Regions from separate parts of the Cytobacillus oceanisediminis genome, predicted to be linked through region 4. Evidence: riboswitches for the same ligand, from Rfam matches in the RefSeq annotation. Region 4 holds a riboswitch; each other region holds the start of a gene.
The links. A riboswitch is a leader RNA that binds a small molecule or an ion and turns the genes downstream of it on or off. The one in region 4 is predicted to bind thiamine pyrophosphate.
Positions count from the first base shown of each region.

Region 1: linked by a shared signal. The riboswitch ahead of IRB79_RS07880 (YkoF family thiamine/hydroxymethylpyrimidine-binding protein) and the one ahead of IRB79_RS14100 (3-oxoacyl-ACP reductase) in region 4 are both predicted to bind thiamine pyrophosphate.
Region 2: linked by a shared signal. The riboswitch ahead of thiC (phosphomethylpyrimidine synthase ThiC) and the one ahead of IRB79_RS14100 (3-oxoacyl-ACP reductase) in region 4 are both predicted to bind thiamine pyrophosphate.
Region 3: linked by a shared signal. The riboswitch ahead of tenA (thiaminase II) and the one ahead of IRB79_RS14100 (3-oxoacyl-ACP reductase) in region 4 are both predicted to bind thiamine pyrophosphate.

Region 1 covers NZ_CP065511.1:1,505,833-1,513,605, forward strand. Annotated here, with positions in the region: gene IRB79_RS07855 (D-glycero-alpha-D-manno-heptose-1,7-bisphosphate 7-phosphatase) at 54-578, shown strand; gene IRB79_RS07860 (alpha/beta-type small acid-soluble spore protein) at 648-848, opposite strand; gene IRB79_RS07865 (energy-coupling factor transporter transmembrane component T family protein) at 1,090-1,869, opposite strand; gene IRB79_RS07870 (ABC transporter ATP-binding protein) at 1,856-3,556, opposite strand; gene IRB79_RS07875 (ECF transporter S component) at 3,540-4,136, opposite strand; gene IRB79_RS07880 (YkoF family thiamine/hydroxymethylpyrimidine-binding protein) at 4,138-4,743, opposite strand; TPP riboswitch at 4,832-4,934, opposite strand; gene IRB79_RS07885 (Cof-type HAD-IIB family hydrolase) at 5,163-6,029, shown strand; gene IRB79_RS07890 (coproporphyrinogen III oxidase) at 6,282-7,773, shown strand, end outside.
Region 2 covers NZ_CP065511.1:746,186-753,958, reverse strand. Annotated here, with positions in the region: gene IRB79_RS03905 (MoeB/ThiF family adenylyltransferase) at 1-678, opposite strand, end outside; gene IRB79_RS03900 (thiazole synthase) at 675-1,442, opposite strand; gene thiS (sulfur carrier protein ThiS) at 1,444-1,647, opposite strand; gene thiO (glycine oxidase ThiO) at 1,644-2,783, opposite strand; gene IRB79_RS03885 (thiamine phosphate synthase) at 2,783-3,391, opposite strand; TPP riboswitch at 3,482-3,591, opposite strand; gene thiC (phosphomethylpyrimidine synthase ThiC) at 3,614-5,398, opposite strand; TPP riboswitch at 5,526-5,640, opposite strand; gene IRB79_RS03875 (hypothetical protein) at 5,827-6,111, opposite strand; gene IRB79_RS03870 (bifunctional metallophosphatase/5'-nucleotidase) at 6,265-7,773, shown strand, end outside.
Region 3 covers NZ_CP065511.1:674,983-682,755, forward strand. Annotated here, with positions in the region: gene IRB79_RS03435 (PaaI family thioesterase) at 1-296, opposite strand, end outside; gene IRB79_RS03440 (alpha-hydroxy-acid oxidizing protein) at 485-1,594, shown strand; gene IRB79_RS03445 (DUF302 domain-containing protein) at 1,704-2,087, shown strand; TPP riboswitch at 2,157-2,273, shown strand; gene thiW (energy coupling factor transporter S component ThiW) at 2,385-2,873, shown strand; TPP riboswitch at 3,115-3,216, shown strand; gene tenA (thiaminase II) at 3,276-3,965, shown strand; gene IRB79_RS03460 (DUF1287 domain-containing protein) at 4,124-4,831, opposite strand; gene IRB79_RS03465 (TIM barrel protein) at 4,936-5,769, shown strand; gene IRB79_RS03470 (MGDG synthase family glycosyltransferase) at 5,914-7,059, opposite strand; gene IRB79_RS03475 (DedA family protein) at 7,076-7,663, opposite strand; gene IRB79_RS03480 (polysaccharide deacetylase family protein) at 7,660-7,773, opposite strand, start outside.
Region 4 covers NZ_CP065511.1:2,776,276-2,784,048, forward strand. Annotated here, with positions in the region: gene IRB79_RS14070 (replicative helicase loader/inhibitor) at 1-102, opposite strand, end outside; gene xth (exodeoxyribonuclease III) at 188-943, opposite strand; gene IRB79_RS14080 (hypothetical protein) at 1,087-1,401, opposite strand; gene thiE (thiamine phosphate synthase) at 1,514-2,170, opposite strand; gene thiD (bifunctional hydroxymethylpyrimidine kinase/phosphomethylpyrimidine kinase) at 2,160-2,984, opposite strand; gene thiM (hydroxyethylthiazole kinase) at 2,997-3,809, opposite strand; gene IRB79_RS14100 (3-oxoacyl-ACP reductase) at 3,823-4,584, opposite strand; TPP riboswitch at 4,690-4,800, opposite strand; gene IRB79_RS14105 (OsmC family protein) at 4,916-5,377, shown strand; gene IRB79_RS14110 (Cof-type HAD-IIB family hydrolase) at 5,412-6,161, opposite strand; gene IRB79_RS14115 (sigma-70 family RNA polymerase sigma factor) at 6,570-7,136, shown strand; gene IRB79_RS14120 (hypothetical protein) at 7,129-7,773, shown strand, end outside.

The DNA.
Region 1 (7,773 bases), 1.3 Mb from region 4:
GAGGTTTGGGTACCTTTAGGATAGATGTTGATTTACAGTAAGGGGGCAGCAAATTGAAAAAAGCCATTTTTCTTGACCGGGACGGCGTTTTGAACGAGGTTTTATCTGACAGGGTGAAATTCGTTAACAAGCCTGAGCAGTTATATTTACTTGAAGGGGCGGCAGAAGCTGTGGCAGAGCTGACCAAAGCAGGATATGAAATTTTTGTTGTGACAAATCAGGGCGGCGTGGGACTCGGTTTTTTGAAAGAAAGAGAGCTAAGGAGAATTCATGAAAGGCTGCAGGAGCTTGTTAAAGAAAAAGGCGGACATATTAAAGAGGTGGCCTATTGTCCTCATAAACCGAAAGCTGGGTGTGAATGCCGCAAGCCAAATGCAGGCATGCTGGTGGATTTGGCGGAAAGGCACCATCTTGATCTGGCTAAGAGCATTATGGTAGGCGATCACGAGCGGGACATTGAGGCAGGCAAGAAGGCTGGCTGTAAAACTGTTTTTATCGGCTCTGATCCAACAAGTGCAGATATCCAGGCTTCATCACTTTTTGAGGCAGTGGAAGATATTTTGGAAATGCTTAAATAGGAGAGTAAAAAACCGCTTCCAGGATTGGCTGGAAGCGGCATTTTATTTTACTATGATTGCGTGGAAGGACTAGCGTGCTCCGCCAAGCTGCTGCTCAGCCATTTGCACCAGGCGCTTTGTGATTTCTCCGCCTACTGATCCATTTGCTCTTGAAGATGTTTCCGGGCCAAGGTTCACACCGAATTCTGTTGCGATTTCATACTTCATTTGATCAATTGCCTTGCTGACTCCTGATACTAAAAGCTGATTAGAATTGCTGTTTCTTGCCATGTAAATCATCTCCTTTGGTGTAGTTTTCTTGATTGTTACACTCATAGCTTTAGGAGAGAAAATAAGATTTATTCATAGGTGTATATGGTAATATAAGGTATTTTTTGACGGACTCTAATGTGGATTTGACTTGAAATCAGCTTTGCGCATATAAATTGGTCCTAAACGCACAGAAAAAATCTTATGCGCACATAAATTTCCTCCATCCGCACATAAATAAATGCCATCCGCACATAACTTTCTAAAGTTCGCCATTATAAAGCTGCAGAAATCCGAAAAGCCACGAAATATAGGCACTTGCCAGCACTGCTCCAATAAAAAAGGCGAAATATGCCCAATCCTTCCAGGAAACAGAGATTTTTTGATAGAAATCCCGGTTTCCATCTCCGGTAAACCCTTTTGATTCCATCGCCATTGCCGTCCTCTCGGCTTTACGGATCGCTCCGGCAAGAAGAGGAACTGAATACCTCTTAAGTTCTGCCATTTTTTCAGAAAGTGTCCGGGCTTTGGGTACTCCCCTAATCCGGTGGGCGCTTCTGATAATCTCAAATTCTTCTTTCATTAATGGCAGAAACCGATAGCCTGCCATGATTCCATATGCAAGCTTTGGAGAGAGCCGGCATTGCTGCATGAGACTGAGCAGGAATTCTGTCGGCTTTGTGGTTAAAATGAACAGAAGGGACAGCGAGGTAAAGCTTAAAACCCTCATTCCAAGAGATAGGGCACGCTGAAAGCCCTCCTCAGTCAATGTGAAGATCCCCCATGTCCATAGGATGGTTTCTCCTTCAATAGTCTTTGAAAAAATCAGAGCTGACCAAATATATATTATAGCCATGAAGATAAACGGCGAGAAAAGCAAAATCCATCTTTTGAATGAAACCTTACCAAAAATAAAGGTGGCTCCTGCAGTCACCACTAAGGTCAGAAAAGGAGTAACCGGGTCAAAGAAAACTGACAAAATCAATACACAGACAACCACAGTCAGAGCCTTTATGCTTGGGTTAAATTCATGTAAGAGCAAACTTGTTCCTCCCTTCCACGGCACCCAGTTCGTTCCTGAGTTTTTCAGTGTAAGGGACTTTTAGAGAAGCAATCTTCATAATCTCATGTTTCTTCCATAATGAATCAGGCAATCCCTCGTAAATCTTCTCTCCTTCTGAAAGGACAATCACTTTATCGGCATAGGAATGCAGGATTTCCATGTCATGAGTGATCATCACCACGGAGCTTCTGTTATGGATCTTAGTTTCCAAAAGCGCCATAAGCTCCGCAGAGGTCCTGGCATCCTGTCCAAATGTTGGTTCATCAAGGAGCAGCAAATCCTGTTCATTCACAAGCATTGATGCAACACTAAGCCGCCGCTTTTGTCCCTGACTTAAGGAAAAAGGATGCATGTCAGCGTGCTGAAGCAAGTTCACTTGATCCAAAACAGCATGAACCATTTTTTGTATTTCGGCATCTGGTATTCGCTGAATTTTTAAACTGAAGGCAATTTCACCATATACAGAATCTGCAATAAATTGGTGTTCGGGATTCTGAAAAACGTATCCTAATTTTAGTCTTAACTCTTGCTCCTTCCACTGGGAAAGGGAGCGATCATTAAAAAGAATATTGCCTTTGGATGGAGCAGATAATCCTGCCAGCAGTCTGGAAAGCGTTGTTTTTCCTGATCCATTTGAACCAGCTATTGCCACAAATTCACCTTTTTTAACAGAAAAACTAATATTTCTAAGCAAATCCTTCCCATCTTTATGAAAAGAGAGATTCTCTGCCGATAGGATGATCTGCTCTTCAAAGCCTTGATGTATAGTTTTCCTGTTATCTAATATCTGAAGTGCAGCAGAGGGATCTACAAATCCAGCAATTAATTCCCGATCAGTTAACGGAAGCTTTTGCCCACTGTAAATCCCTGCCTTTTTTCCTAATAGGCCTGCTCTTACTGCGCTTGGCAGCCATATACCCTCAAGCAGAAGTTCTTCTGCATACTTATTAAAGCAGTCTGCCGTGCTTCCATTAAATATAATTTCGCCATCCCGGTTTAGCACCACGCAGCGGTCGGTCAAATCAACCCAATCATCCAGCTTGTGCTCAATTATTAGAAGGGAAAAGGATTGCTCCTCTTTAAGCTGTTTGATGATGCGGGTAAGTTCATAGCCTGAAGCCGGGTCAAGATTTGCTGTCGGTTCATCCAAAATAAGGATATCCGGTTTTAATGACAATACACATGCAAGGGCAAGTTTTTGTTTTTGTCCCCCCGAAAGGGTGTGGATTAAGGCGTTTTTAAATGGCAGAAGATGAACAAGTTCGAGTGCTTCATCAATCTTGCTCTCAATTTCTTCAGGAGGTGTTTTCATATTCTCAAGGCCGAATGCCAGCTCCTCTTCAACTGTTGTCATGCAAAACTGGCTTTCAGGATCCTGAAACACAATGCCGATGTGCTGATTAATTTCACCGTGCCGGAATTCCTCCAGCATCTTTCCCTTGAAAGAAATGGTGCCATCCAGTTCGCCATCAACGGCTTCCGGATACAATTTATTTAAGCAGAAAGCAAGCGTGCTTTTTCCGCAGCCGCTGGGGCCCAATAATAGAACAGCTTCCCCAGGATAAAGGCAGAAATTCACATTCTTAAAAACAGGATTCTTCACATCTTCATGCCGGAAGGACAGCTGTTCTGTTATTAATAAAGGCTGGTTATGCTGTAATGCCATTTTTGGATTTTTCCCTTCTCAGCTCTTTTCCGATAGGAAAGCTGTTTAATGCCCCAGTTTTAGCAAGACTCTCACTCAGCCATTTCCCTAGCAATCCAGCAAGCAAAGCTCCGCTAATCAGTCTCACAAAAAACATGGCAGTTACATAACCCGGTGAGAGGGCAGCATAGCCGGAAATGAAATAGCCCCAAATAAAGCTTGTAACAGAAGAGCCCATGCCGGCAGCAATTAAAACCCATGTACGGTAATTGTTCCATTTTGTGGCCGCAAAAACAGCTTCTGCTCCAATCCCCTGAATCATACCTGAAAGAATCAGGCGAGGGCCTACTGCATTGCCAATCATGACTTCAATGGCTGCAGCGATGGTTTCCGATAAAAAGGCTGCACCGGGTTTTCTGATTATATACGCTGCGATGATCGAAACAATAAACCAAATGCCAAAAATCAGATCATAGCCAATTAAGCCGAACATCCCATATAGCACGTTGCCAAATTGCATGAACACCAGGTACACAACTGCAAACACAACTGCGAGAACAGACAGGACAATGACCTCACGAAGCTTCCATTTTTCGAGCATATTACATAGCCCCCTTCTTGGAAGGACTGTTCGCAGACATATTCACCGTCATGACAATATGAGTAGAATCGCTTTTTTTACAGCTTTCGAAAGCATCTTCCAGCGTTTTAAAAACAGCGTGTGCATCTCCATCTAATCTTGAAGCATAATGGACACCTTCAGTAAATGTTCCCTGATCCTTTGCGAGCTCGACTTGGTCCATAATGACGTTCATATATGCAGGAATCCCCATCGGATAAAGTGCGAACTGTACAGCGACTTCCTGGTTGATTCCTGCTGATTTTTCTTCATTCGCCCGTTCCTCATTTTCAGCAAGATAAGCATCGCCGGCAGTATCCCCAGGGCATCCATTTGAAAAAGTGCCATTAAATACTACATGGTCACCATGCTTAACAGCTTCAAGATAAATAGCTTTGACCACATCAAAAACATGAATGGACCTGCCTCTCACACAAGTGCTTACATCATCTGTTTCCATCCATACCTTGCTTGTATCCACTTCTTTTAGAGCAGATAAAATAACATCCACAAACCTGTCAGTCATTGGATAAATTGAAAACCTGCAACCTGTAATCTCACTTGTTCCGCATAAGAAATTTTCCTGCATTTTGCCATCCTCCTATTTTAAATAAAAATAAAAAACTGCATTCCCATAAGGAAATGCAGTTGAATGATATCAATACACTAGAAATGATAGCCGTTCACCTGCACTTCCCCACGCTGGTATTATCCAGATCGGGTGATAAGAGTCAGAACGGATTGTTCTTCTCAGCCATTAAAGCTCCCCTAGTGCAAAATAAGATATGCAGTTTTTATTGACTCCATCTTAATACGGAGCATACAAATTGTAAATGAATAATTTATAATTCTTTAAATCAAATGATCTATGAAAACAGATAAACGCCGTCACTAAGCAGATATGCTATGAAAATATTTTTACATTGTCCATGTCATGTTCTATTCCAATCCTTCCCTTCATAAAAGTGTAATAGGACAATTTTACACCGAGAATAGGGGGCAAATTGGATGATATACAGAATGCTTGCTTTAAATATTGACGGAACACTGCTCCAATCAAATGGAAGACTTCATAAATCAACAAAAGAAGCGATTGAATATGTGCAGCAAAAAGGAATTTATGTAACACTTGTCACATCCAGAAGTTTTCCATCTGCGAAAAAAGCGGCCAAAGCATTGAAAATCAATTCTTTGCTGGTCACACACAGGGGGGCTTATATTGCAGCTTCTCAGGAAAAGCCGATATATGTAAAAAGGATACAGGAAGATGAAACGTTTGAAATCGTGCGCCTGCTTGAAGGCTTTACCTGTCAAATCAGGCTGGTGCACGAAAAATATTCCCTTGCCAACAAAACCAAGCTAAATACCAATATGCTTGCTAAAACGGTTTTTACAACCGGGGATCCCATTTTTTACTCGCAGCAATTTGTGGATTCATTAAGTGACACCATTTTAGATGAGCCGGTCACACCGCCAAAAATCGAAGTGTATTTTGAAGATAAAGAAGACCTTGAGGATGCTAAGGCAGCCATTAGGGGCATGTTTGAAAATGTAGAAGTCATTAAGTTGAGTGATCTGCGAATGGATATCGTTCCTTCCGGAGTTTCAAAGCTAAATGGTTTGCTTTATTTATGTGAACATCTCGGAATTTCCCGAAACCAAATGGTCGTTATAGGCGACTCGGCAGATGACCTGGAAATGATTGAAGCCGCCGGTCTCGGTGTGGCTATGGGCAATGCCCCTGCAGAAGTAAAAAAAGCAGCCGACTGGCTGACCCGATCCAATGACCAGAACGGCGTAAGCTACATGGTTAAAGAACATTTCCGGAAGCAGCATCCAATCGATTTCCTGAAGAAAATGAATCTATTAAAATAAAATCAATGAAAGAGAGTTCGATTAGGTAATCGGCTCTTTTTTTGCTTTGTGAAATTGCCAAAGGAGAAAGAAAAAAGAACCATGAATAATATAAACAATCCATTAGGAATCATTCCCCTTATATTGACCTTGTTTCCCCATTTCTGTACACTAAAAGAAGTTTGTCAACATGAAAAATAGACACTTTGCAGCTGCCTTAAGAAAACAAAGACATCGGCAGATTTAATATATTTTCTAAAAAAGGTGATCGATTTGAATATTTCAATTTTAGGTATACAGGATGAACGGTTCCATCGGCCGCTCCGGCTGATCGGGAACCTCTTTTTTGAAGAATGTGCGGTGACGCTGGGTGAGAATGCTGCAGCTGATCTGACAATTAATTTTCAGCTTGAACATGGAAAACACATTAAAGCCATTGCAGAGCTTACTGATAAAGATGGCAAGAACCTTTCAGCCAATTTTGAGAAGGAATTCGTTCCGGCTGAGTCAGAAAAAGAGAATTTCAAACAAATAAAAAATGCAGTATCCCATGTATATCTGACTGTTTTGCAGGATTGGACAGGCATTATTCAAAAGTGGGGAATTCTGACTGGGGTACGTCCCACAAAATTGCTTCACCGTGCCATCCAGCATCAGACACCTCTCCATGAAGCCCATCAGCAGCTGAAGGAAGAGTATTTGATTACAGATGAAAAAATCCAGCTTATGCAGAATATCGTAGACAGGCAGCTTGCTGTCGTACCGGATCTTTATGACTTAAAAAATGAAGTCAGCATATATATTGGCATTCCATTCTGCCCGACAAAATGCGCATATTGCACTTTTCCTGCATATGCGATTAATGGCAGGCAGGGTTCTGTAAACTCATTCCTTGGCGGCCTGCATTACGAAATGCGCAAAATTGGCGAGTGGCTGAAAGAAAATGATGTAAAAATTACTACTGTCTATTATGGAGGAGGTACTCCGACAAGCATTACGGCGGAAGAGATGGATATGCTTTATGAAGAAATGTATGAATCTTTTCCAGAAGTAGAAAACATACGGGAGGTCACTGTGGAAGCCGGCCGTCCGGATACAATCACACCTGAAAAGCTTGAAGTGCTGAAAAAATGGAATATTGACCGCATCAGCATCAATCCTCAGTCCTATATTCAGGAGACCCTGAAAGCCATTGGCCGCCACCATACAGTGGAAGAAACCGTGGATAAATTCCATCTGGCTCGCAATATGGGAATGAATAACATCAATATGGATCTGATCATTGGGCTTCCTGGAGAAGGTGTGCCGGAATTTTCACATACTTTGGATGAAACTGAGAAATTAATGCCGGAATCCCTGACAGTTCATACTTTATCCTTTAAACGAGCTTCGGAAATGACGAAGAACAAGCAAAAATATAAAGTTGCCGAGCGGGAAGAAATTGAAAAAATGATGGACATGGCTGAGGATTGGACAAAAGAGCATAATTACCATCCTTATTATCTTTACCGTCAGAAAAATATTCTCGGCAATCTTGAAAATGTCGGCTATGCCCTTCCGAACCAGGAAAGCATCTATAACATCATGATAATGGAAGAACAGCAGACAATCATCGGGCTAGGATGCGGAGCTTCCAGTAAGTTCATTGATCCTCAGACAGGGAAAATCACTCATTTTGCAAACCCAAAGGATCCTAAATCGTATAATGACAGTTTTGAGCATTATGCAAACGAGAAGTTGAAAATATTAAAAGAACTTTTTAATA
Region 2 (7,773 bases), 2.0 Mb from region 4:
ATGATTTTTCCATAAATCAAAGGAAACAAGCGTCCCGCGTAAGGATTCCAAGTCTTCTGCCAATATTTTTAAGGCCTCAGCAGACTGGTGAGCCGCAACCATTTGAATAGCCGGCTGAATAACACCAGCCGTATCGCAGGTAATTCCCCCCAATGGCAATTTGTCCATCAGGCAATTCAGGCACGGTGACACCCCTGGCAAGATGGTATAGCTTAAACCATAGCTCCCCACACAACCTCCATATATCCAGGGAATCCGGTGCTTTTGAGATATATCATTGATCAGAAAGCGAATGTCAAAATTATCTGTTGAGTCAATGATTAAATCAACACCCTCAATCAGCTCTTCAATTTCCTGTACTCCTACATCCATAATACGGGCGATAACTTGCACCTCTGAATTGATGGCTTTTAGGCGGTTAGCCGCTGCTATCGCTTTTGGCGATTTTCGGACAGCATCTTCTTCACAATAAAGCTGCTGGCGCTGCAGGTTGCTCCAATCCACATAATCCCGATCGGCAATGGTTAATTTGCCGACGCCTGCCCTTGTGAGGGTTTCTGCATTTGCAGCCCCTAATGCACCAGCCCCTACAATTAAAGCGTGTTTTTCCCTCAGCTTTTTCTGTCCTTCTTTACCAATTGGAGGAAATAACATCTGGCGGGAGTACCGTTCATTCAACTAAAAACCATTCCTTCCGCCGGGCTGCTTGCTGATGCATAACGTTTTTTCGGCATCCGGCCTGCTTCATAACCCAGCCTCCCTGCTTCAATGGCGAGTTTCATTGCTTTTGCCATTTTAACAGGATCATCGGCAGAGGAGACAGCCGTATTTAATAACACTCCATCTGCTCCCAGCTCCATTGCCAATGCCGCATCTGCCGGGCTCCCAATTCCAGCATCCACAATAATCGGCACAGTAGCCTGCTCTGTAATAAATTGAAGGTTAATAGGATTAATGATTCCCTGCCCTGAACCAATTGGCGAAGCACATGGCATGACCGCATGGCAGCCTAGTTCTTCAAGTTTTCGAGCAAGCACGACATCATCAGAAGTATAGGGCAGAACAATAAATCCCTCGTCTAATAGGATTTCCGCTGCTTTTTTTGTTTCTATTGGATCGGGAAGAAGCGTTTTGCTGCATCCAATAACCTCAACCTTAATCATGTCGCAGAGCCCGGAAGCTTTGGATAGCCTCGCTATTCGGACAGCCTCCTCAGCTGTACTTGCTCCTGCCGTATTAGGGAGTAATTTATATTTCTTTAAGTCCAGCTTTTCCAAAAAGTTGGGCTGGTTCGCTTCAAAAATGTTCATACGGCGTACAGCAAACGTAAGCACCTCTGTTTCCGAAGCTTCAACAGCTTCCCTTTGCACATCAAAGTTTGGATATTTTCCTGTTCCGAGCAGCAGCCGTGAGTTAAATTCATATGGTCCAATTTTCAACAAATCATCCGCCTCCTACAAAGTGTACAATTTCGATTCGATCCCCATCTGACAGAATGGTTTCAGCATGCGTGGATTTATCCAAAATATGCTGGTTCAGTTCGACAATGACTACCTTTTGCTCCAAATTAAAGTGCTCGAGCAGACGTGAAACAGAATTAACTGTTTCCGGCAGCACCATAGCATCACCGTTAATGACAACATTCATAAAAGCACCCCTTTTGACGAATGGACTATGCATTCAAGGCGGGACAGCTGAAAAGGATTTGGCTGCTCCGTTTTTCCTTCGAGGATGTCTGCCATCAGTTCACCTGTTGCCGGGGCAAGGAGGATCCCATTTCGAAAATGGCCAGCGGCAATATATAGCCCTCTATAAGCAGGATGTTCGCCTAAAAAAGGCTGGCCATCAGCCGATTGCGGACGAATTCCTGTCCAGGCACGTTCCCATTCTGCATTCGCGATATCCGGAACCAGGTTTTGAGCCTTTTCCATCAGCAAGGATATCCCCTCAAAGGTCACCTTCTCATCAAATGAATTTACCTTAACCGTCGCTCCAACTACCAACCTCCCAGATTGCTTTGGAACGATATAGCATCCGTGTGAAAAGATTGTCCCCTGTACAAGCGGTTTTTCAATCTTGACCGAGAAGCACTCGCCTTTAACCGGAATAATGGGCAGCGCAAGGCCCGTTCTTTCAAGAATCTCCCTGCTCCAGGCCCCGGAAGCAATAATAACAGAATCTGCCAGAAATTCTCCCTGGCTGGTTCTGACCCCATAAACCTTTTCATCTTTTAAAATAAAATCTGATACATGCATATACTCATATATTTCTGCACCGAGGGCTATTGAAGCTTTTGCAAATGCAAGGGACAATTCATATGCCTGTACCTGTCCGTCATTCGGTATATACATGGCACCCCTCAATTTGTTTGATACGAACGGTTCACGTTTGATCAGGTCATCAATCGAAAACCATTCGGCCTGCTCATCCGCTTTTTGCTGGCTTTCAATCAATCTTTTTAATACCTGCTCCTCTTCTTTATTAGCCGCCACTTTATATACACCCTTATTTTGATAGCCAATATGCACTTGTGATAAGTCTTCCAGTTCAGGAATCAGGCTCCGGTACATGGAGCGGCTTTTGCATGCCAACTGAAATAGCGGGCCGTCTTCTGTCAGTTCCGTTTGGGCTCCTAAAATTCCAGCTGCTGCTCCGGAAGCCTTGCCGGCAATTTTCCCCTTATCCAAAACGGCCACTTTATACCCTCTTTTAGCCAGTTGAAATGCAATTGAGCTTCCGTTAATGCCACCTCCAACTATAACGGCGTCAAACATTTTCCTCACTATTTCCCCTCCTCATTTAATTTTTTTGAAAAGAGCTTTGCTGCCTCTACAGGGTCCTTTGCCTGCAAAATCCCTGACATTACAGCAATGCCATCTGCCCCCGCCTCCAAAACCTCAGGGACTTTCTCTGGTTTAATGCCTCCAATTGCCAATACCGGAATATCTACTGCCTTTTTAAGAGCCTCCAGTGACCCAGTACCCCTTGGCGGGACTCCCTTCTTGGAATCGGTTTTAAATATGTGCCCAAACAGGATATAATCAGCCCCCTGTTTTACAGCCTCTTCTGCTTCTTCAGGAGAATGTACGGAACATCCGATAGGCATTTCTAGAAAATGCGTTTTGACAACATGGACTGGAAGGCTGTGAAAAGCAAGATGTACACCCGTTTTACATGTCCATGCAACATCCACCCGATCATTTATAACAATTTTATGAATGGGGATTCCCTTATTACGAAGCAGCTTAACTCCTTCATATAGCTCCTTAGAGGTTCGATGTTTTTCCCTCAAGTGGAACTTGTCTGCAAAGGGTTCCACTTCACCTGCTATTTCAGCGAAGGCCTCTAGAGAAAGCTTTCCATCTGATATAACATGCAGCTGTTTTCTCATAGCGACTGCTCCCCTGCTATTTTTAGATTTTCTGCAAATAAAAAACCACCTTCTAAATAGAAAGCGGCGGTATGGGGCCCCAATAAATACAGCCCCGATACTCCACTTCCCTACGCTGGTATTCATGCCAGATCAGGTTCCAAGGGTCTTAAGCTTTTGCTTTAATCTCAGCCTGCAAACAGGCACCCCCAGCGGATATAATTTCTATAAACTATAAAAAGACTACTGATAAATGCTTCCCCCAGCCTTTTTAAATTCCTCAGCTTTTTCTTCCAGACCTTTCTGTATCGCTTCACCCGTGCCAAGCTTATGCTCTTTTGCATAATTCCGGATATCCTGAGAAATTCTCATGCTGCAAAACTTTGGCCCGCACATGGAACAGAAATGAGCTGTTTTAGCACCTTCAGCCGGCAGTGTTTCATCATGGTATTCCAAAGCGCGCTCAGGATCCAATGAGAGATTGAATTGATCTCTCCAACGGAATTCAAAACGGGCTTTTGACAGGGCATCATCCCTTTTTTGCGCTCCAGGATGTCCCTTTGCCAGATCTGCAGCATGGGCTGCAATTTTATACGTGATGACACCCTCGCGCACATCGTCCCTATTTGGCAAACCCAAATGTTCCTTAGGGGTAACATAACAAAGCATTGCCGTACCATACCAGCCTATCATGGCAGCCCCGATGGCAGAGGTAATATGGTCATATCCCGGGGCTATATCAGTCGTAAGTGGTCCAAGTGTGTAGAATGGCGCTTCTTTGCAGATCTCCAATTGTTTATCCATGTTCTCTTTGATTAAATGCATTGGAACATGGCCAGGTCCCTCGACCATTACCTGTACATCATGTTCCCAAGCAATTTTAGTCAACTCCCCAAGTGTTTCGAGCTCTGCAAATTGAGCCTCGTCATTTGCATCTGCAATCGATCCCGGCCGCAGTCCATCCCCCAGGGAGAAGGCCACATCATAAGCTTTCATGATCTCGCAGATTTCTTCAAAGTGTGTATATAAAAAGTTCTCTTTATGATGATGCAGGCACCATTGGGCCATAATGGATCCGCCTCTCGACACAATTCCGGTCAAGCGTTTTGCTGACAGCGGAACATACCTCAAAAGGACACCTGCATGAATTGTAAAATAGTCAACCCCCTGCTCTGCTTGTTCGATTAAGGTATCCCTGTATACTTCCCAAGTAAGATCCTCAGCAATGCCATTAACCTTTTCAAGTGCCTGATAAATGGGAACAGTACCGACCGGAACGGCGGAGTTTCTGATAATCCATTCACGTGTAGTATGAATATTTTTGCCTGTAGACAGATCCATAATTGTATCTGCTCCCCATCGGGTAGCCCAGGTCATTTTCTCTACCTCTTCTTCAATAGAGGATGAAACAGCCGAGTTTCCAATGTTCGCATTAATTTTCACGTGAAAATTCCTTCCGATAATCATTGGCTCTGTCTCAGGATGATTGATATTGGAAGGAATAATCGCCCGCCCTCTTGCTACTTCAGACCGCACAAATTCCGGTTCCATATTTTCCCGAATGGCTATAAACTCCATCTCCGGAGTAATAATTCCTTTTTTGGCATAGTGAAGCTGGGTAACATTCTTCCCTTTTTTCGCTCTCAATGGCTTGCGGTTTAAGCCAGGAAAGACCTTATGATTAGCACGCGGATCATTTTCGTCCCGAAACCCATTATCCTCGGGCTTCACTCTTCGGCCTTCGTACTCTTCAACATCCGCGCGTTCATGAATCCACTTTCTTCTTAATGCAGGAAGCCCTTTTTTTAGATCTGCCGTATATTGAGGATCCGTATAAGGTCCGCTCGTATCATATACGCGAACCGGCTCATTGATTTCTTCTCCAAAATTTCCGGTAGTGGGACTTAATTCTATCTCACGCATCGGAACCTTTATATCAGTCCTGGATCCCTCCACATATACTTTTTTGCTGCCAGTAAAGCTCGACATAATGGAAATGCTCTTCTGATTTAATGAACTTGCAGTCATTGATCATATCTCCCTTATTAAAAATGTAAGGACGAGACCTGGAACCAAGGAAGTGCCAGATATGTAAAAAAGCCGGTCCACATAAAGATGGACCGGCTTAACCGCAGATGTTATTGCACAAAAAAACTTTTGCACATTCTAACTTCCCCACGCTGGTATGATCCAGATCAGGTCCAAAGAGTCAAGAAACTTAAACGCGTTTCTTTCTCAGCCCAAGCTATTGGGCACCCCTAGTTATTGCTATTTAATTCAATTATAGTATACAGAATTGCGGAAAATAATGAAAGGAATTTTTTCAGAATTCTGTCAGATGAAAAATTTTACCTTTATTCTGCTCCTAACCTCGTTTCCTTAATTCAGGCTTTTTACTTCTGAATGAACATCAAAAGCGCCTGCCAGTGGCAGACGTTTTCCGTGAATTATGCAGGTTAGTTCCCGTCAGACTCCTCATCATTCATATCCATATCACTTTCATCCATACTCTCTTCATCTTGTGGTGATTCTTCATTCATGCCTGGCTCCTCAATATCAGATTCTTCTGATGTCCCAGGATCCTGCATTTCACTATCTTCATTATTGTTTACTTCCATCTGATTATCTTCCAATTCCACATCTTCCGTTTCCGGCGGCGGATCCTGTTCATCCGTTCCGCACCCTGCCAACAATAATCCTGCACTCAATGGAACTGATAGCCATAGCTTCTTATCATTCATGTATTGTCATCTCCTTTTGCAGTATTATGTTTCTTTAAGACCTTACCCTTTTGGCAGGAGGCCAAACTTTTCTGATCTCTAATTGCCCATCACCCGATTAAATACCTAATATCTGCAAATACTATCCCTGCCACATATACTGGAGGATGAATGATGAAAGTACTTTTCTCCCTTATATTATTTAGCTTTCTGGGAATGCCCCTATACAGCGGGCAGCCTGCAGAAAAAGAACAATGGGATCAGCAGGGTCTTTCTGAAGAATATCACGGACATGTTGAAGAACGTAAAGAAGCACCATACAAGCAAATTCAATTGCTGGGTATTAATGATTTCCATGGACAGCTGAATGTCACTCGGCAGGTTAACGATAGACCAGCAGGACGCGCAGATTACCTCGCTGCCTATTTGCGGCAGCGTGCTTCTGAAAATGAAAACACCATTTTGCTTCATGCTGGCGACATGATTGGAGCTAGCCCGCCAGTATCCGCTCTTCTGCGGGATGAACCGACTATTGAATTTTTGAATAAGATGGGGTTTGATATCGGCACTATCGGCAATCATGAATTTGACCGAGGATCTGAAGAGCTGCTTCGCCTGCTAAGTGGCAGCAGCCCTTCAGCAACAAAAGATTATTCCGGATCCCATTTCCCTTGGATTGCAGCCAATGTCATCAGTCAAAAGTCAGGCAAGCCCATCCTTCCTACATATAAAATATTAAACGTTAGCGGTATCCCAATTGGATTTATCGGAGTCATCATGAAAGAAACACCGTCTCTTTCCGCACCTAACAGTGTGAAAGGTCTGATCTTCACCGATGAAGCTGAAGCCATCAACAAGTATGCCCGAGAACTTAAAAGACAAGGAGTAAGAGCCATTGTGGTACTAGCCCATGTTCCAGGCAAATCAAAACCAAATGGGGAGCATGCCAGAGGCCAGTTAATAGAGTTGGCCCATCAGGCGGATGACGAAGTGGATATTATTTTCGGAGGCCATAGTCATGCCTATCTGAACAGTGTGGTGGATGGTAAGCTTCTTGTGCAGGCCTATTCATATGGCACTGCCTTTTCTGATGTAGATATAGAAATAGATCCCCGGACAAAGGAGATTGTCCGCAAGCACGCTGAAATTGTGAATGTTTTTCAAGAGAATATCCAGCCCGCAAGCGACATAACCAGGATGATCGAGCGCTATGAAAGAAAAGTAGAACCCGCAGTTAACAGATATATTGGCACTGCTGCAATTCCAATTACAGCCGAACAAAACAGAAGCGGTGAATCAGCCCTGGGCAATCTTATTGCCGATTCCCAGCGGGCAGCGATGAACACAGACTTGGCTTTCATCAATCCAGGAGGAATCCGGGCAGACATTGACGCCGGCCGTGTTACTTGGGGAAACTTATATGTCGTCCTTCCCTTCAGCAATCAACTGGTCAAAATGAACCTGACAGGCAGCCAAATTCGTGATGTCCTCAATCAGCAATGGCAGCCAAATACAACAAGAATTCTTCAGATTTCTGGCTTCACTTATTCCTGGAGTGACAGCCAGCCTGCCGGTGAAAAAATAAAAGATATTTATCTGCCTGACGGAACAAAACTTGATCCGAAAAAAATCTATTCGGTCACTGTAAATACCTATCTCGCTGATGGCGGAGACAATTTTACA
Region 3 (7,773 bases), 2.1 Mb from region 4:
TTGAGGGTGCGCCCTCTTTTCACAAGGTAAGCATTAGCGATAAGAAATTCACCTGTCGCCCCCTTTAGGAAAGTGACCTTTAAATCAGCCGTCACCACGGATTGCATCTGGTTTTCATCCGGCTCGAATATATTCCCCATCGCTACATCCGCAAGAGTGGAAATAATGCCTCCATGAACCAGCCCCGCGCTGTTAATAAAGAGCGGCTGGATTGGCAAAGTGACTTTCATATTGCTTTCACTGACTCTTTCGTAATGGAATTTCAGAAATTCATCAAAAGGCTGTTTAATTAGCATTTTGTACACTCCAATTTCATTAAGGTTAAAATGTTTATTCCCGATTTTTTGTGAAATCCCTGCCTATCGCGGCTAATTTGTATAGGAAAGGCTGCATTATTGCGAATTTATGATTTTATTACATGGTTTCATAAAATCTAAAAAAGTGTTATTATTTTCAATAAATTCAAAAAAAGGCAGGGCTGAATATGGCAAAAGTAGAGAATATTAGTTTCGCAGAAAACTTTCCTATTTCATTTAAGGAACTGGAAGAAGAAGCAGAGAAAGTGATGGGAGCTGGCGGATTTGGCTATGTCCAATCAGGAGCCGGAGGAGAAGAAACGCTGAAAAAGAATATTGAATCCTTTGCAAAATACTCAATTGTACCGAGAATGCTGAGAGGTGTTTCAGTGCCGGATATAAGTGTGAATTTATTTGGAAAAACGTATCCTTATCCAGTTTTCCTGGCACCTATTGGAATGCAGCGCCTTGAACACAGTGAGGGAGAGCTTGCATCTGCACGGGCAGCAGCTTCGTTTGGAATACCTTTTATCCAGAGCACGGTATCCAGTTATTCCATTGAAGAAATCTCTAATGCAACAGGCGCGAGCCCAAAATGGTTCCAATTATATTGGTCCAATTATGAAGATGCTGCGTTCAGTATGGTGCGCCGAGCGCAGGAATCAGGATATGAAGCCATTGTGTTAACAGTTGATACAGTGATGATGGGATGGAGGGAAGCGGATCTAAGAAACAATTTTTCCCCGTTAAAGCTTGGCTATGGAAAAGCAAATTATGAGAGCGATTCTGTCTTTATGGCCTCTCTCCATGACGATGATGTAGTTCAGGGAATCCTTGATAATATCCATCATCCAACATTGAGCTGGGAGCATATTGCAAGGTTAAAAGAGAAAACAAGTCTGCCGATACTATTAAAGGGTATTCTCCATCCGGAAGATGCCAGGCAGGCCGTTGAAAAAGGGATAGACGGAATCATAGTATCTAATCATGGCGGCAGGCAGCTTGATGGGGTAATTGCGGCGATTGATGCGCTGGGACCGATCGTGAAGGAAGTCAAAGGACGAATTCCAGTATTGTTTGACAGTGGCATTCGCCGCGGTTCAGATGTTGTCAAAGCTCTGGCATTAGGAGCCGACGCAGTTTGCCTAGGACGGCCGTATGTGTACGGTTTGGCCATTGGCGGGCAGGCTGGGGTTGAAAAAGTGCTTGCCAACTTTATTGAAGAAACGAAAGTGTCGCTGTCTCTGGCAGGGGTGGGGAGCCTAAAAGAGCTGGCAGGTCTGCAGCTAATTCGATAGTTTTTCATCTTTTTAAAAAAAGCCTGGTCAGTTGACAGTTCAGACTGTGTTTACTAATATACCTATAGGGGTACATGATTAATATGCCGACATTAAAGGAGATGCAGTCATGTTCGATTACACAGTTGAAACCGAAAAATCGATTGAAGAAGCAATATCCTCACTTGAGGGAAGTCTGAAGGAAGAAAAGTTCGGAGTTTTATGGCAGTTTAACGTTCAGGAGAAGCTGCAGGAAAAAGGATTGGAATATAACGAGGCCTTCCATGTTTTAGAGGTATGTAATCCAAATGAAGCACATCGCGTTTTAACACAGAATAAAATGGCCGGCTACTTCCTGCCTTGTAAAATTGTTGTGTATGAAGATGAAGGCAAAACAAAAATTGGCATGCCCAAGCCGACAAGCATGATTGAACTAATCAAAAACGAATCTGTTCAAAGCTTCGCAGCAGAAATTGAAGAGCGCTTAATCGATTGCATCAAGAAAAGTATTTAAGCAAAAAGATTGATGACAGTGCCGGAATAGTTTGTTATGCTTGAGATAGCTTATCAAACTAAATATCTATTCAACTACTAGGGGTGCCCCGAATGTGCGGGCTGAGAGGAAAGCGCGTTATAGCTTTCTGACTCTTATGGACCTGATCTGGTTAATGCCAGCGGAGGGAAGTAGGATTTGACTATATGTCGATTCATATACTAAACCAAGCCAGGTCCTTATGGGAATCTGGCTTTTTTGTATACATACTTCTCATCCTGATAAGCAATCAGGCGCCCCTTTAGAAAGGAGGTTTAGATGAACAGAACCCGATTGTTAACTACGATGGCTTTATTTGTGGCAATTGGGACACTGGGATCCCATTTGATCTGGTTTCCGGCAGGTGTAGCCAAGGCCTATCCGGTCCAGCATGCGGTAAATGTATTGGCAGCGGTGACGCTTGGACCCCTGCCTGCAGCAGCCGTGGCTTTTATGATTGGCCTGCTTCGTAATTTGCTTGGATTCGGGACGCTGCTTGCGTTTCCAGGCGGCATGATGGGTGCGTTTTTGGCAGGTGTGCTTTATTTGAAGTTCGGCCGGAAAATATGGGCTGCTGTTGGTGAGGTGGTAGGTACCGGCATAATCGGTGCATTGTTTGCAGTCCCATACGCAAAGGTTCTCATGGGGAGCGCAGCTGGCGCATTCTTCTTTGTACCGCCATTCCTGGTCAGCAGCATTGCCGGTGCGGCCATAGGCTGGATGGTTTTGGCGAAGGTTAAAGAGAAGAATTTGGTTCAGAATATGTGATGATTTTGGGCTGGCGAAGCTAGTTGAGTAAGCAGATAAGCGGAGTGCAGCATAGCAATCTGACTTTATGAGCGATTTTCAAGAGTTATGGGCGAAATCCAAAAATTTATGAGCGATTTTCAAGAGTTATGGGCGAAATCCAAAAATTTATGAGCGATTTTCAAGAGTTATGGACGAAATCCAAAATTTATGAGTGAAAAACGACAAGTTAGACAATCGGTAAAAAAATTAAAAAATGTTAGAAAACTGCTAGGGGCGCTACGGCTGAGATAAGGAGCTTTTCCTTTGTCCCTTGGAACCTGATCTGGATAATGCCAGCGCAGGGAAGCGGTGAGGACCTCGTTATATATCCTCATGCTTTTTCCCCGGCAGCTTCTGAATTTAATAAGGAGGCTATTTTTTATGACTTTTTCAGAGATTCTGCGCAAGGAAAATGAAGATTTGTTTCAGCTGATATTTGAACATCCATTTGTTCAGGGTATCGGGAGAGGGGATGTGCCGAAAGAGGCGCTGGCCCATTACATTAAAGCGGACTTTGAGTATTTGAATGCGTTCATGCATATTTATGGGATTGCCATTTCAAAGTCAGCAGAGCGTAAGGATATTGCTTATTTTAATCAGCAAATAGAATTTGTATTGAACAGCGAAGTACATCCCCACCATAATTTTTGCCAGCAGATTGGCGTGGATTACGAAGCATTGCAGGGTTATCCGCTCCCGCCAACAGCTGATCATTATGTTAAGCATATGATGTATCATGCCCACACAGGCGGCATGGGTGAAATCCTTTCTGCATTATTGCCTTGTCCATGGACTTATTGGGAGATTGGGCTTGAGCTCATGAAGCAATATGAGCCTGATGAGAACCATCCGTTTTATCCATGGATCTCTTTTTATGCAAATTTAAGGGTCGAGGCTGTGACCATGAATATGAGAAACCGTTTGGATGAGCTTGCTGATGCGGCATCACCGGAAGAAAGGCAGCGAATGAAGGACGCTTTCCGAAAAAGCTGCCAGCTGGAGCTTGGCTTCTGGGAGATGGCTTATACCTGCGAAGAGTGGCCGGCGGGCAATCCGGCAGCAGTAAGATAAGAAAAGCGCAAGCGCCTCGCTCAAAAAGGAACGCAGACTAAGAACGCCACGTCCTGTGGCAACGTCTGCATGACCCACATCCTCCCAAAAGCTGTCGCTTTTGGTCGTGCGATGTTTTTATACTTTCTTATTTAATAAGAAAAACGCCTGCATCTGCTTTATGGCAGCGCAGGCGTTTTTTCAAAATCCCATCTGTAATGAGCGGTAATAGGAGTCTTAAAAGAAGATAGTTTTACTTCTGCTGCAAATGGTGTGGAGTTATGTATGACGTATGGAATGCCATCTTTCGTCCGTTTGTCAGATATAATTGCAACATGGTCGAATTTAGGAGAAAGGAAAACCAAGATGTCACCCGGCTGCCATTGCTGAAGGTTCTTAACATCTCCTGGAATCAGCTCTGTTGTTAATGACTTTGCAAAGCGGCTAAAAAAGACATTCTGGTTTGGCACCCTCCTGAAATCAATGTTCGGATCCGGCTTGCCCTTTACTCTTGAATACAAGTCGGTATTCTCGGCGATATCCTGATCAATAAGATCCTTTATGGTTACCTCAGCCCCCTGGAATCCCCTCCAAATCACATCTGTACAGACACCTTCGCCATCAGGCGGATAGCCTCCCACATAGTAGGCACTTTTATATGGCGTGCGCTGGTCCACTTCTTTTCTGGCTGTCAGAACCATATCAAGTGGATCGGCAATGCCGTTTTGATTTGAATCGGCCTGTGAATAATCAGAAGGCACTGCCATTTTCTTTGCCAAAGGATTTTCAAAATGAATGCTGATGGAATCCAGAATGATTCCACTTCGGAAAAAAAGAATGAATAATAACAGTACTCCGATTATGGAAGCCAACACTTTTTTAATCATAAAAGTCACCTCATGTATTTTAATGATTAGACGGTATTATTTTCCAATAAGTTGCATGGAGGTATGATAAGATTGTTATAAGAATACATAAGAGAGGGGATATCATGGCTCATCATATAGGGATATCGGGAAGTGTCATTTTGTCAGACAGCAAGCTGTTTCATGAACTTTTTAAAAGTCATTTGCCGCATATTGAGATAGGTGAATTTCAAGATGAGGAATCCTTTCATTACTTTATTGAAATGCTGGGCAAAACAAACAAAAGCTTTGGTCTTCATTCGCCTCTTTTCCGGGGACAAAGCAAATACGATCTGCTGGAAAAGATCAGTATGAATCCGGAGGAAGCCTGGTTTCAGTTTGAGGCGGAAGTGGAAAGGATGTCCCTGCTTGGAGCTGAATACATTTTGGTGCATTTCCCTTACTTTAAAAAAGAAACCAGTGGGAATCCGGCAGAGATCATTGAGGAGGGACTCAAGAAACTTAGTGCTCTTCAGAGAAAATATGGGATTATGATTGTGTGTGAACCTAAATTGGGATTTAAGCAATCGCCAGCAGGAATTCAATATCTTGACCGTTTTCCTGTAGAGGCATGGAGGAAATACGGACTCCGCCTTTGTGTTGATATCGGGGATTATATATTAGCCGCAGGGGAGAAGGCCATAAATTATATAGAAAAATGGTCCGAGTTTGTGAGAGTCGTTCATTTACATAATGTTGAATACCAGGGCGATAAATATATTTGGGTGCCTGTGCATCCATCTCATGAGAATGATGGCAGTCATCATAAAATTAAGAAGCTGATGGATTTTTTAGCAAAGGAATGTGAGGAAGTATTTTTTGTCATGGAGTACACTCCACACACGAACCCTCGGGAAGAGATGGTTGAGGAGGGGATCGGGTGGGTAAGAGCGCTGATTGAAGAAGGGCATGTACGTTAAGCAAAAGTTCTTATCTACTTCCTATACCTTAAGAGTAAATAATTAAATCAAACGTTTGATTGAAATGGAAAACAGCCTGGAGATTCCAGGCTGTAAATTATTTATCGGGGTCTTACTGCCACTAAAGCCCCGCTGATCGAAGTATCACTTTATAGTTGGGATGGCTCTTATGGAATGAACGGTTTCAGGCGTTTTTCTGCCGGTGCTTTTAATTGAAATGAAAATGGCATATTCCAATGGGCAAGTGACTTTTGCCAGATAGGCATCAATGTGTTTTCTTAGACTAAGTATAGCTTCTTCATTATTAAGCTGTTCAACAATTTGTTTGTTATTAATGACAGTCACCAGATTTTTGTCAAGCAAATAGTCCAAATTGATTTCCTCTTGCCCGGGGAGTGAGGTATGGACCAGAATCGGAAGTTTCTTTTGCAGTGCTTCGCTAATTGTAACTCCTCCTGGTTTGGTCAAAATAGCATCCGCTTTATTATATAGCTGGTTCATTTCATAAGGGTCATCAATATATCCAATGGGCTCGATCTGCTTTGAATCAAGTGCTTGGAGTGAGCTATATAATTCGTCATTATTTCCGCAAAGAATCAGAAATCGAATATGGGGAACCTTTTGCATAGCTTCAAGAAAATCACAGTTTACTAAGCCGCTGTTTCCTCCTGCAACCAGGATATGGCGTATCCGGTTATCTTTCTTAAATGGAACCGGGAGGTGATAGGCAGAATGAACCGGAATCCCTGTTACAAAAATTTGCTCATCAGGAATATGGTGCTTTCTGATAAGCTTTTCCTTCGCCTCGGGATGAGGAACGAAATGAAAATCAATTCCCCGTTTTCCCCATATATCATTTATAAAAAAATCCGTGTAAACATTCACCGCAGTAATGTCCCGGTATCGTCCCTTTTGCTTTAGTGAACTGATGATTCCAGATGGAAAAGAATGAGTGCAAAATATTAAATCCGGATTTTCTTCATCAAGGAACTTCTGCATTTTTCTTTCAAAATAATAGGATAGAACCTGTAAATCAGGCTGCAATTTAAAAGGATGCTGCTTATACATAATGGTGTAATATAATGCCCTGTAAAGGAAAGGGGCTTCCAGGAAACCTTTTAAATATATACCTGAGACCAGCTTTTCAAGGTTATCACTGCAATAGGAAAGAAAGTCGATTATTTTGATTTCCGCATCAGGATATTGGCTTTGAATATGGTCCTGAAGTGTTTTGGCAACTTTTGAATGTCCCGTGGGGAATTGAAATAATGGGAGCAGGAGAACTTTCATAATACCCTCCTTTCTTTTACTTGAATTTATTTTTTGCGTATTTAAAGAGCATGTAGATTACGAATACAACTAATAACACAATCCCTAGATATGGCACATATTCAGGATTTATATCAAATAAGCTTCCTGCAAAGTATCCCGCAGCAATTATAGGAAGCACCCAGCTAAGAGAGCCTGCTGCAGAATATAGAAGGTACTGATGAAAAGGGACTTTTGAAATGCCGGCAAAGTAAGGGCTTATCTGACGTATTCCCGGCATATAAAAACCTGCAAAGATCATGAAACGATGATTTTCCATGTATTTTTTCTGGGCGGTATTCCATCTCTTTTCCGTGATCCCAATATATCTGCCATATTTTTTGAGAAAGGGCGTACCTGCTTTTTTTCCGATCCAATAGGCTGAAAGCATTCCAAGCAGCACACCTGCTTCTGCACAGACAGCAGATTCGGCAAAGCTTAATTTGTGATTTCCAATTAACACGCCAATCAGGAATAATAGCGATTCTTCCGGAGCAGGAATGCCGACAATCCCGAAAAATAAAAATAAAAAGATGATCCAGTAACCGTAGGACGAAATAAATTCAATAATTGTTTCAGTACTCATATGCGATGCCCCTGATATCCATCTTTTAAAGAAACAAAATGGATCCCTTTTAGTGCTGCCTGCTGCAAATACTGGTCCAGATGGCCAATCATATATTCAGGTGCACTGGA
Region 4 (7,773 bases):
GCAATATTCAAAATAATAATGAACGATATCGTTTTTGATCCGAAAATTGGGATATATTCTTTCAATAAGAACAAAAAGCTTCAGCATCTCTGTTTTGTTCATTTTACCAATCCTTTATTATTATGTTAATTCAATTATTGCCTGTTTTACTAAAACAAAACCCCTGCATCTCCACAGGGGTTTCGCTTTACATATTCAATTCAAGCGCTACCGGGCAATGATCGCTGCCCATAATGTCGCAGTGAATCTCTGAATCTAGTATTCTTTCTTTTAGCTTTTCGGACACGATGAAATAATCAATCCGCCAGCCGATATTCCGCTCTCTAACCTTGGCCATATACGACCACCAGGTATAAGCTCCCTCAGCTTCAGGATATTTATAGCGGAATGCATCAACAAACCCACAACTAAGCAATCTGGTCATTTTTGCCCGTTCTTCATCCGTAAAACCTGAGTTGCCTCTGTTGGATTTAGCATTTTTTAAATCTTTTTCGAAATGAGCCACGTTTAAGTCACCGCACATGATCACAGGTTTAATCTGATCCAGGCCGAGTAAATACTCCCGAATCCGCTCTTCCCACTCAAGACGGTAAGGAAGCCGGGCCAGGTCACGCTGTGAATTCGGAGTATAGACATTAACGAGATAAAAGCCATCATACTCAAGCGTGAGAATCCTGCCTTCAGGTTCTGTTTCGTCATCGCCCACTCCATAGCGAACAGAAAGCGGTTCTTTTTTTGTGAAAATAGCTGTACCGGAATACCCTTTTTTTATCGCATAATTCCAGTATTGGTGATAGCCTTCCAGTATGAGCTCGATCTGTCCTTCCTGCAGTTTGGATTCCTGAATGCAAAATATGTCTGCATCCACTTCTTTGAAGTAATCCATGAATCCTTTTTTCACACATGCCCTTATGCCATTCACATTCCATGAAACAAGTTTCATTGCTATTATATCTCCTTATGTTAAAAAATCTGCCTGTTTACAACATTATCATGGATATTCATTACTTGCACAGTTAAAGTACTGTAACGTGAACGGCAATCAACAAAATACGGGTAAATGTATCATACTTTGAAAAGAGTGACCTATTGCTTGAATATTATGGTTCCGGCATTCATCTGCACTAATTTGACCTTTTCACCCCGCTTAATACTTTCATATAATGTTGCCGTCAGCTCAAAGGATTTGCCATTATCCAGCCGAATCCAATATTCTTCATGCGTGCTAAAGTTGCTTAGGTAATTATCAACCGCAGTCTGCCGATATTTTTCATCTATCTCCCCTTCGTATTCAGTCATTTTAGTTTCTGCAGCTACAAATCCTGAAACGAAGCCATAATAGACGACCAGCAATACGGCGGCCATTTGAATATAGAGTCCTGATTCCATCCACTTTTTCAATTGTTTATCCCTCTGTTTCTATTGTTGTTAGTGAGCTACCCTCAATAGATTGGGATAAACCTGAGAATTTCAAACCTCCATACCATAATAAATGCTCAAATCAGCGGACATTTCACATTCGTCTATTTACTGCATCATATAACTGCGTGGCTGCTTTTTCAGGTGAATCCGCCTGGCTGATTGCAGAAATGACAGAAACACCGTCCGCTCCTGCCTTAATAATGGGAGGTGTATTTTCAGAAGTAATTCCGCCTATTCCTACAACAGGAATTTGGATATCAGCAGTTCTCAATTCTGTCAAAAAAGTAAGACCCTGAACGGCTTTTGCATCTTCCTTTGTGGATGTCGGATAAATAGGCCCTATGCCAAGGTAATCTGCGCCTTGACGGATCGCTGTTTCCGCTTCCTTCATGCTGTGCACTGAGACTCCCAGGATTTTGCTGCCAATTTTCCTGCGGACCACATCGGCTGCTTCATCGTCCTGGCCTATATGGACACCATCTGCATTTATTTTAAGTGCCAATTCAATATCATCATTTACAATAAAAGGGATATTGCTCTCTTTGCAGAATGCTTGAAGCTTTTTTGCGAGCGATTCCTTTTCTTTACCATGAAGGCATCCTGCTCCTTTTTCACGGAATTGAAATAACGTTATGCCTCCTTTGATGGCTGATTGAAGGACTTTTTCAGGATCATGATGGCAATTTGTGCTGCCCATTATGAAGTATACTTTTAATAAGTTTCTCATTGCCTGCGGATTAACAGCCATATACTTCAGTCTCCTTCTTTCTTCTATTGAACGCCCAGTGATTGGTAGGTCCATGACCGCTGCCAATTCCCAATTCATATTCAATTGCTGCCTGGATGAATTTTTTTGCCCGATCAACAGCTTCTGGCACGGTAAGACCGTCAGCGAGGCCAGCGGTGATTGCAGCCGAAAAAGTGCAGCCTGTTCCATGTGTGTTGGCTGTTTGTATTCTGTTGCTCTTAAATTCCGAAAAACTTTCTCCGTCAAATAGAAGGTCTGCTGCTATGTCTTTTGCTTCATCATGGCCGCCTTTTATGATGACATTTTTCGCTCCAAGGTAATGCAGTCTTTTTGCTGCTTCTCTTTTATCCTCCAGTGAACGAATACTTATGTCCGTTAATACCTCTGCCTCTGGAATATTCGGGGTAATCACCATAGAGAGCGGTATAAGATGCTTTTTCATCGCTAATATCGCTTCATTCTGAAGAAGACTTGCTCCTCCCTTTGCAATCATCACTGGATCAATGACGACATTTTTCCATCCGTATCTCACAATTTCATTGGAAACACTCCCGATTATATCTGCGCTAAAAAGCATTCCTGTCTTCACAGCGTCAGGTCTGAGGTCTTCTCCTATCGACTGAATTTGAGCAGAAACTGCCCCTGCTGTCATTGGATAGACTCCCTGAACGCCCTTGGTGTTTTGAGCGGTCACCGCAGTCAAAGCAGACATGCCGAAAACACCGAGTTCCTGAAATGTTTTTAAGTCTGCCTGAATGCCCGCGCCGCCGCCGCTATCCGAACCCGCTATGGTTAAAGCTTTGTTCACTTTCATTTATATTGCCTCCTATCCGATCGTTTTTTCAAAAGAGCCATATGATTCAACATCTGCAGCAGAAATGTTATATAAGCTATTCAAAAACTCGATTTGGAAAGTGCCTGGGCCTTTGCCATCCGATTTTTCTGCAGCGATTTCTGCAGCAGTGCCATAAACAACCAATGAAGTTACTGCCGCTTTTACAGGATCCTTTTCAACAGCAGCGAAAGCTCCTATTACAGAAGTAAGAAGACATCCGGCACCCGTTACTTTCGTTAGAAGAGGATGGCCATTGTTAATGGCAAAAGTGGATCTTCCATCTGAAACGATATCCTGTTTTCCTGTAATAACAGTGACTGCACCAAGTTCTTTTGCTGCCGACATAGCAAGCTCTGAAGTATTTCCTGCTGCTTCAACTGCATCTACGCCCTTTATACTCCATTTCTGTCCTGCAGCGTTGGCAATTTCTGCAGCATTGCCTCTTATGATGGTAATATTTAATTCTTCTACTATTCTTTGAGCTGTTTCTGTGCGATAGGCCGTGGCGCCGACACCAACCGGGTCAAAAATGACTGGCACCCCATGCTGATTTGCTGATTTGCCCGCTATGAGCATACTTTTTACTTCTTTTTCAGTCAGTGTTCCCATATTGAGAACCAATGCACCAGCTATTTTAGCCATGTCAGCTGCCTCTTCATGTGCATATGCCATCACAGGTGATGCCCCGATTGCCAGCAGGCCATTTGCCGTAAAGTTGGTTACCACCACATTGGTGATATTATGTACCAGAGGATTTGAATCTCTTAGTTTTTCCAATAGACTGCTAATCTCCTGAATGTTCATCTAAATTCCTCCTTTAATTCATAACCAGTCCGCCATCCACAACCAGATTTTGTCCTGTAACTGCCCTTGTCCATGGAGAAGCGAAGAAGACTATCGCATCAGCCACTTCTGCGGGATCTGTGACTTTTCTTAATGGAGTCGAGTTTTCGATAATTTCAAAGACTTCCTTAGATGTCGAAGCACTGGCGTCCGTCGTTTTTAACAAACCGCCCGATACCATATTTGCAGTAATTCCATATTGGCCCAGCTCATTCGCCATATTTCTGGTGAAGCCTAATAAAGCAGCTTTGCTGGTCGTATAGTCATGATAGGGTACAACTGGATGCTGGAATAGGTTGGTGCCGACCGAGATTATCCTGCCAAACTCCTGTTTTTTCATATCTTCAAGACCTGCCTGAACTGTGTTCAATGCTCCCAGGATTGCACCTTCCAGCTGGTTTTTGTAATCGTCCCATTTAATTGTTTCTGCATCTTTTTTTGAAATAGGGTCAAATTGAAAGTTCACGAGTGCATTATTGACTATGGTTGTAATGGGGGCTCCAAAGTGTTCCTTCGTCTTTTGAAACATGGATTTCACTTGAACCCTGTCCCGAATATCAGCACGAATGGCAATTGCTGTTTCGCCAATTTCCTTCTGCAGAGCATGGGCTTTTTCCTCGCTATGGAAATAGTTAATGACAACTCTCGCCCCTTCTCTCGCGAATGCTTTTGCTGTTTCTTTGCCCAGCCCTCTGCTGCTGCCTGTAATAATGACAATCTGCTCGTTAAGATTCATAGAAAATCCTCCTTATTGATAGCCAATTCATTTGTTTTTGAGAACAAAATAAAAACCAGATCCGCAATTGGACCTGGCTGAATAATCTAAGAGAAAGAACATCGTTCCCCGCAATTACTACTTTCCTACGCTGGTATGATCCAGATCAGGTCCGAAGGGTAAAAAACAGTCCGGTTTCTTTCTCAGCCCGCGCATCGGGCACCCCTAGCAGTAAAACTATTAAGTTGGCTGTTTTCATCTTAGCTTGAAACGTTAAATCTGTAAAGTCTTGCAATTCTGCCTGTTCCTCTTTAAGGTGTAATAGAAATACATAACTTGGAGGAATCAAAGAATGGCTGAACACCAATTCCATTTAAAAGCACATTGGCCAGGACTTCGGAATGATGTTGGAGAAATTGAAACAGGCGGGCTGAAAACAAAGGTTTCCATTCCGCCAGAAATGGAAGGACCCGGAATCGGAACAAATCCGGATGAAATGCTGCTGGGGGCGGCGGCAACTTGTTATATTATTACCCTGGCCGCCATGATGGAACGGAGCAAACTTGAGAAAGAAGACCTTTCGATGGAATCAATCGGTATTGTGGATGTAACCAAAGGAGTGATTACCTATAAGAAAATTATTCATCGCCCTGTTATCTTGTTAAAGGCTGACGCGACAGAAAAGGATCAATCACTTGCGCGAAAGCTGGCGCAAAAAGCTGAAGCATCCTGTATGATTTCCAGGGCGATTAAAGGAAATGTGGAAGTAGCACTGGAAGAAACCATTCTAAATAACAAAAAATCATCGGAATAAACCAAAAACCGGCATGATTGCCGGTTTTTATTCTTTAAAGAGCCCACTTTCGGATTGCCTTTGCAACACCAGCTTCATCATTCGTTCCCGTAACAGCATTGGCTGTTTCTTTCACAATATCCTGCGCATTTCCCATTGCTACTCCCCAGCCTGATTCCTCGATCATGGCAATATCATTCAAGCTGTCACCCATTGCCATTACATTATCCATCGAAATGCCAAGAAGCTCTGTAACCTTCTGGATACCTCTGGCTTTATTGATGCCCAGAGCATTTACCTCAATATTAGTTAAGCTGGAATTTGTAATTTCCAGACCCCCTTTTGTTTGAAGCTCTTTATGAATGAGTTCCCTGATTTCATCATCTGATATATCAAATCCAAATTTAAGCCATTCATGGTCATGAATATTTTCAGGCATTTCATTCGTCCAAACCCGTTCGCAGCTTGTTGCCCAGAAGTTGGTCTTATGTGACTGGGATAGGTTCCACATCCACTCCATTATTTTTGAATCAACTGGAGTCCTTGAGATAGATTCACCATCAGGGCCAAATATTTCACTGCCGTTGACTGTGATCAAGTAGGAGTTCAATTCCAAAGAATCGGCATGGTCTCCTGCAGTAAGCCTGGATCTTCCAGTACTCAAAATAACTTCAATCCCTTTTTCCTTTGCCTCTCGTATGGCCTTACGGTTTTCATCAGGAATTTCCCCCCTGGAATTCAACAAGGTTCCATCCATATCAAGAGCGATTAATTTGATCTGTGGAGCAATATTTGATTGTGACATAATAATCTCCCTTCTTTTTTGCACAATATAGCCATTATATAAATAAACAATCCTCCCATCAAAAACAAAGCACTTGGGCAGAATCATTTTTTCAATATAGGGATTATTATTCCCAATCTAAATGTATAGGCTAGAATTACTCAATATGAACAAGTGATGTGATGATGAATGCCTTCCATATTATTTTTGCTCCTTCTGTTCTTAACCTATGCATTGATGTGGATTTATTTAATCAGGATTAAAGTGAATAAATAATCATGAGCAGACTAAATGGTTTGCGCTTTTTTTGTATAATCTTAATAAATGCCAAAAAGTTGAAGCGATTTGCTTGCATCTGTCGTCTAACTGTCAGTCAAAACAAAAGGCAGCCGGAATCGGCAGCTGGCATTTAAGCAAGGAGGCAGTCATGTGAGCACTGATGAGTATGTAAAACGGTCGATTGCTGATCAAGTGGACCGAGCTCTCGTTCTTGAAATGATCATGGATGAGTATGGAACCGTTTTGAAGAGATTAATATACAGCTATGTGAAAGACTGGAATGCTGCCAGTGATCTAACACAGGATACCTTTATTACTGTGTATGAAAAGCTGGAAAGTTTCCAGCAAAGATCTTCCTTTAAAACGTGGATTTTTACAATTGCTATAAATAAAAGTAAAGACTATCTTAAAAGCTGGCATTACCGCAATATGGTCATGAATGAAAAGGTTTTTTTTCTGAAAAAGGCTAGAGAAAAAGATCCTGAAGCATCATTTCTTGAACGGGATGAAAATCAAGAATTGCTAAAAACGATAGAATCCCTCACAGTAAAATACCGGGAAGTCTTCCTTCTCCATTATTACCAGGATCTCAGTCTGGCTGAAATAAGTGAGACCCTTCATATCCCTATTTCTACTGTTAAAACAAGGCTGTACAGAGGACAGGAAAAAGTGAAGAAGATACTATCTGCTTCAGAAAGAGGTGAACAGCATGGCTGAACTGAATCAGGATGTGAAGAAAGTATTGAATGCTGCATGGACGAAAGATTCTGTTTTCACAGAAGAGGAAAAACAGAGAGTCAGAAACCGGATCGGCACTTCTGCTATTAAAGGCAGGAAAAAAGACTATGTACCAAAGCTTCTTTCTGCAGCTGCTGCTGTTGGGTTTATACTATTGATTGGCGGGATTGCCGGAATTCAGACAGATGTCTTTAACAAGCAAAATGGACAGGAGACCGCCATTTCAGATAAAGATTTTTATCCCGGCCTTGCAGATGGCGCTATGCTAAACAACTGGAAATTGAATAGTTTCGAGAAGGACTCATATGGGCACCTTTCTGCAGCTTTTACTGGGAAGGCAGAGGTCACAGGCACTCTGGATTTTCAGGAGGAAATTGTATACTTTCTCCCTGATCATGATTCCTTAAAATTACTGCCGCTCATGGATGGCAAGAACATAAAAATAACTTTTAATGAGACGGATCAGGAGATGCTGAAAAAGGTGTTTGGTATAACCGAACCAATTAAAAAAGAGAGTATTTCTTTAATTATAGGTGGATATCGCGCTGCGGAAGGCTCTGTACATCAGGCTGAAGTCTTAGAGGTGGCAACGCCAAAAGATCCTCCAGTGGAAGCT